DNA from 2 places in the Bacillus sp. JJ1566 genome. Region 2 is predicted to be linked to the other one. Evidence: predicted binding sites of a transcription regulator. Region 2 holds the regulator's gene; the other holds the start of a gene.
What was found. The regulator Rex, encoded in region 2, represses fermentation and respiration genes when NADH is low (regulators of the CRP and FNR family bind a similar motif). The targets are predictions, from matches to a motif close to TTGTGAAATATTTCACAA.
Positions count from the first base shown of each region.

Region 1 (3,172 bases), on a different contig from region 2:
TATCGGTGGAACACTTGCAGTATTAGGAGTTATCGTATTACCAATCACTTCCGGTGATACTGCATTCCGTAGTGCACGTATGATTATTGCTGATTATTTAAAAATGGCTCAAAAGTCAATGCCAAGTCGTCTATGGATTGCTGTCCCATTATTCGCTATCTCAATTGTTCTTACTCAAATCGATTTCAACATACTTTGGAGATACTTTAGCTGGGCGAACCAAGCAACAGCTGTTATTGCCTTATTCGTAGGTGCTATGTATCTATACATCGCGAAAAAGAATTACTGGATTTCACTAGTTCCAGGAACTTTCATGCTATGCTTGGTAATCACGTATATCTTGAATGCTCAAATCGGTTTCCGATTACCGATGGATATTGCATGGTACGGTGGATTTTGTGGAACTGCCTTGTTACTAGTGTTATTCTTCCGTCAAGCAAATAAAGCACGAGCAGCAAATCTTCCTTTGGAAGTAGATATTTCTTCCTATAAGAAGGTATCCTGATGGGATGCTGCAGTCCTGAATATCGAAAGGTAGTAGAAGCCAAGGAGCAGAAGGTCAATCAAAATAGCAATGACAAAGTTCCCGTTTGGGGAAAGATCGTGAGCGTGGGTATTATCGTTGGAGCCACAATTGCCTTCGTCCTCTTATAAGTTGATAAAAAAAATGCACGCAGTCTTCAGATTGCGTGCATTTTTTAATTGAGTTTGAGAAACATTTCACAAATTAGTTGGTATCTTATTCACGAAAACTTTAGTAGTATTGAGTTAATAAAGTCCAAAATTTTCGCGTACAATATCAGAAGGACGCCCAGGGAGGTTCATACATATGGAAATGACAATAAGCGACGCAGCATTAAAATGGTTTAAAGAAGATATAAGTGTAAAAACAGGAGATACGGTTCGATTCTATCCGATGTTTTACGGAACTAGCCCCGTACAAGAAAAGTATTCACTCGCCTTTTCAACACATGACGAACCCATCCAAATTCACACAAGTCATAAGATTGATGATATCGAGTTTTATGTAGAAGAGGATGACATCTGGTTCTTCAATGGCCATAACCTCATCGTCGACTATAATCCAGATAAAGATGAATTAGAGTACCAATATCCAAAACCGTAGGCTCACAATATGTGAGTCTTTCTTTTTTTATGTGATTCGTATCACGAACCTTTTCCTCAATCTATGTTAATTTCATCATAACAGCATAGTTTGAAAGGAGAAATTTACGTGAGTGAACTTATTAATAACCGAGAACAAAATAAAATGAGTGATATTGAGAGAGAAGCCATCATAAAACAAAGCTTTAAGGATTTACATAATGGGAAATCAGTAGAAGAGATTAAATCCCATTTAGCAAATAAAGTTGGTTATATTACGATAGGAGAAATCTCCAGACTACAGCAAGTATTGGTGGAAGAAGAGAACATCCCAGCAGGTGACGCAACAGAAATTTGTTTACAGCATCGGGAGATTTTTAAAGATTTAATTGAAGAAACTCTGGCTAGTCATCCAGAAGAGCAACCTGGGCACCCCGTGCATACATTTAAGCTTGAAAATAGGGAACTTGAAAAGCTAGTAAACGGTAAAGTAAAAAAACATTTGGAGTTATTTGAAGTGGATGATCATCATGAAAATCGACTGAAATTACTTGAGGATTGTAATCTTTTACTGGATATCAGAAAGCATTATGAACGAAAAGAACAGCTCCTGTTTCCATATTTAGAGCAGTACGGAATTTATGGACCAACAAATATGATGTGGAAAATTGATGATTTTATTGTTGATGCGATAAAAGATGCAAAACGTTTGCTTACTGATTATGATGGAGATAAACAGGCTGTTATAGAGGTTATTACTTTTGTTGTTGATCAAGTTGATGAAATGATCTATCGAGAGGAAAATATTCTCTTCCCAATGTCAATGAATAATCTAACAGAAGACGAATGGCTGAAAATTGCCCGTGAGAGTGATGAAATTGGATTTTGTTTGATTTCACCTGAAGATTGGAAACCTGAGCGAAATGTAATCGGTGATGAACAAATTTCAACTAAAGGGTTTATTAAGATGGAGACAGGTATCTTATCCTTAAAACAACTTGAATTACTTTTAAATCACTTGCCAGTTGATATTACGTTTATTGATAAGGATGATGTCGTCCGTTATTTCAGCAAGGGAAAAGAGCGTATTTTTGCAAGGACAAAAGCAGTTATTGGGAGAACGGTTCAAAACTGTCACCCACCAAGAAGTGTTCACGTGGTCGAAGAATTACTCGAAGATTTCAAATCAGGTAAAAAAGATACAGAAGATTTCTGGATCAAAGTAAAAGGTAAATACGTGTATATCCGATACTTTGCCGTACGGGATGAGGCAGGGGAGTATATCGGAACGATGGAATTCTCCCAAAATATCGCTCCAATCCAGGAAATTGAAGGAGAAAAACGAATTTTATCATAGAGTTGAAGAAAAATGCTGATACTTTGGTGTCAGTGTTTTTTATTAGGTAAAAAACGGGTTATGAAAAATCATCCACAAAAACAAAAAGAACCATCATTTCCACCTTCGAATGATTGGTTCTTATGTTTCGTACGGTATAAGTGATCCTTTTTCGTTTTTGTCATTCTTGTTTGCATATCCGTTAATGCAAATGGGCTTCTCCCGTTTTCCGGATTTCTCTTTCCTTCTCGAACAAGCCTCTCGCGCGTTTTCCTAGCGTTTGATTTAGCCATCTTCAATCACCTCTTCAAAATTTTTACATCTTAAGTATACATGGTTTATGTGTACACTTCCATCACGAATTTTTCAGTGTATATGGGCAAATTCCCTAAACGAAAAGTCAGCTACTTGAATAGGATATAAACGATAATTAATTTGGGAGGTGTCGGTTTTGGCCGATAACAAAGAACAGGAATCACGTGAAGAGCAGGAAGTTCAACGAATGGATGCGTGGGAATTCTTTTGGGGAAGAAGACCAAGATCTGAAGAGGAAGAAATTGAAGAAGAATAGATTCTTATGAAGTACCAATCACCATAGATAAAAAGAACTGTGATGATTGGTACTTTTCTTTTAGTGTAGGAGATACCAGTATTAGGGTAAAATGGTGATAGCGAGCAATAACTAGATTTATATATAGAAATGAGGGCTGGGTGGAGATGCAGAAACAACGT
Region 1 is NZ_JBALOP010000003.1:144,761-147,932, reverse strand. Features, by position in the region: gene V7112_RS03075 (carbon starvation CstA family protein) at 1-505, shown strand, start outside; gene V7112_RS03070 (HesB/YadR/YfhF family protein) at 830-1,126, shown strand; gene V7112_RS03065 (DUF438 domain-containing protein) at 1,235-2,461, shown strand; gene V7112_RS03060 (hypothetical protein) at 2,530-2,733, opposite strand; gene V7112_RS03055 (response regulator transcription factor) at 3,158-3,172, shown strand, end outside.
Region 1: V7112_RS03065 (DUF438 domain-containing protein) is a predicted target of Rex. The motif match lies at 1,156-1,173, and genes of this name have one in related genera.

Region 2 (3,172 bases):
ACCAGCTGGTCTGCCCATCAGCTCCATTCGATCAAGCTGTTTTCGTCTACTTTGGGCGCGCTTTGTTGTGGAAGCTCTGACTAGATTTTTCGCGATGAAGTCTTTTAATCTTTCGACTTCTTCCTGCTGTTTTTCGTATTTTTTTAGATCAAGCTCATAGTTTTCAGCCTTTAATTTTAAATAGTTGCTGTAGTTTCCGACATATTTGGTGCTTGTGTGTCTCGAAATCTCATAGACCTGGTTGACGACTTTGTCTAGGAAGTACCGGTCATGAGAAACAATTAAGAGTGCACCTGGATAGCCTTGTAGATATTGTTCAAGCCAGGTAAGAGTGCTAATATCGAGGTGGTTGGTTGGCTCGTCCAGAATCAATAAATCAGGTTTTGTTAGTAATAGTTTACAAAGGGCTAAGCGCGTCTTTTGACCACCACTTAAGCTAGATATTTTGGTTTCATAGTCTTTGTCTGTAAAATGAAAGCCATGTAGAATCGATCGAATATCGGCTTCATATTGATAGCCACCCTTTTCTTTAAAATCGACCTGGAGCTGATCATATTCTTCGAGTAGCCTTTGATAATCAGTTGGGTTTTCAAAAACAGATGGGTCTCCCATTTTTACTTCAAGTTTTCTTAAGTCTTTTTCTAGTTTTTGTAAAGATGCGAAGACGGTAAGCATTTCTTGCCAAATGGTAAGATTTGATTCAAGTCCAGTGTCCTGTGCAAGGTAATCAATAGTGACGCTTTTTGGCTTAATAATTTCACCGCCATCATGGGACATGTGACCAGCAATTATTTTTAATAAGGTTGATTTTCCGGCACCATTTCGGCCAACAATAGCAATTCGGTCGCGAGTTTGTACTTCTAATTTTATATTGGATAAAATAAGATCAGCAGCAAAATACTTTTTGAGCTGATTTACTTGTAGTAAAATCATACTATTTCACCTCTTGTTTCTAACAACAGTGTATCTTATATTATCTTAATAGAGCAACTGCAATGATAATGTTCACAGATGTTCCAAAGACAGATGTGGTAAAATAGTGTATAGTTTATGGGAGGGTACATATATGACATCATTTACCCATTTTAATGAGCAAGGTCGGGCAAAAATGGTCGACATTACAGAGAAATCTGATACTGTTCGTACAGCAATTGCAAAATCGAGTATTACTGTAAATAAATTGATTTATGAGCAAATAATAAAGAATGAGATTAGCAAGGGGGATGTTCTAGCTGTTTCCCAGGTTGCCGGTATTATGGCAGCTAAAAAAACATCAGAGCTAATCCCGATGTGCCATCCATTGGCATTAAAAGGCGTCGATATCCGTTTTAGTTGGACGACCCAAGGTGAATATATTTTACATATCACTGTAACAGTTAAAACAAAGGGAAGCACCGGTGTTGAGATGGAAGCCCTTACGGCTGCATCGGTTTGTGCGTTAACTGTGTATGATATGTGTAAAGCGGTTGATAAAGGCATGGTGATTGGGCCAACCTATTTAACTGAAAAAACAGGTGGAAAGAACGGAGATTTTAAAAGGCCAGTAGCGGGGGAATAAACATGAATCTGGAACAATCAAAAATACCACAAGCAACTGCCAAAAGGCTGCCACTTTATTATCGGTTTTTGAAAAACTTGCATGCCTCGGGGAAGCAGAGGGTATCATCTGCAGAGCTGAGTGATGCGGTAAAGGTTGATTCAGCCACGATTAGGCGCGATTTTTCCTATTTTGGTGCATTGGGAAAAAAAGGGTATGGCTATAATGTCAATTATTTATTATCCTTTTTTAGTAAGACACTTGATCAGGATGAGTTAACAAAGGTTACGTTAATCGGTGTTGGTAACTTAGGTACTGCATTTTTACATTATAATTTTTCAAAAAATAATAATACAAAAATTGAGCTTGCGTTTGATGTGGATTATAATAAAGTAGGTAGTAGTATTGGCGGAGTAAAGGTGTGTCATTTAGATGATCTTGAAAAAGAATTGCCTGATGATGTCACGGTTGCTATTTTAACAGTGCCGGTTGGCGCAGCACAGTCAATTACTGACCGCCTGGTGAATAAAGGGATCAAAGGTATCCTTAATTTCACTCCAGCAAGAATCAATGTGCCCGAACATATACGGGTTCACCATATTGATCTAGCTGTTGAGCTACAAGCACTTGTTTACTTTTTAAAGCATTATTCGAATGAAGAATAGAAATAGATTTTATAATTGTTGGGAGGTGGCTCATGATGGGAAATCTTGGATTTGGTAGTATTCTATTGATTGTATTTGCAGCATTGTTAATCTTCGGACCTAAGAAGTTACCTCAATTAGGAAAAGCTGCAGGAAATACATTGCGTGAATTTAAAAACGCAACAAAAGGCTTAGCAGATGATGACGATGATGATGTTAAGAAGAATGAAACTCCTGATGTGAAGTAATGATAGGATGAGTCAGATGAACGAAAGAGAAATGTCCGTCTATGATCATATTGGTGAGCTGCGAAAACGACTGATTTATGTAGTCGTTTTCTTCTTCATTGTTGCACTGGGGAGTTTTTTTCTCGCTGAGCCGGTAATTGTTTACTTGCAAAATGCTGAGGAAGCCAAAGAGCTGACAATGAATGCTTTCCGTATGACAGATCCAATTAAAATTTATATGAATTTTGCCTTTATTATTGCGTTTGTTATCTCTTCTCCTTTTTTACTGTATCAGCTTTGGGCCTTTATTAGTCCAGGCTTGTATGAGAAGGAAAGAAAGGTAACGTTGAGTTATATTCCGATTTCGGTAGGATTATTTTTAGTAGGGGTTTCATTTTCCTATTTTATTTTATTCCCATTTGTTGTGAACTTTATGACGCGGTTAGCGGGTCGTCTTGAAATAAATCAGGTAATCGGGATTAATGAGTATTTTCAATTCCTGTTACAGCTAACCTTACCGTTTGGCTTTTTGTTTCAGCTACCGGTTGTTGTAATGTTCTTAACTAGGCTTGGAATTGTCACTCCGATGTTCTTATCGAAAATAAGGAAATATGCGTATTTTGTCCTTCTAGTAATTGGAGGTTTAATCACACCTCCTGAGCTAGTCTCTCATTTAATGGTCACCGTTCCGTTATTCGGTTTATATGAGATCAGTATTCTCGTATCAAGAAGTGCCTACAGGAAGGTGCTTAAAGCGGAAATGA
Region 2 is NZ_JBALOP010000073.1:39,969-43,140, reverse strand. Features, by position in the region: gene V7112_RS22800 (ABC transporter ATP-binding protein) at 1-933, opposite strand, end outside; gene moaC (cyclic pyranopterin monophosphate synthase MoaC) at 1,067-1,558, shown strand; gene V7112_RS22790 (redox-sensing transcriptional repressor Rex) at 1,561-2,202, shown strand; gene V7112_RS22785 (twin-arginine translocase TatA/TatE family subunit) at 2,238-2,429, shown strand; gene tatC (twin-arginine translocase subunit TatC) at 2,446-3,172, shown strand, end outside.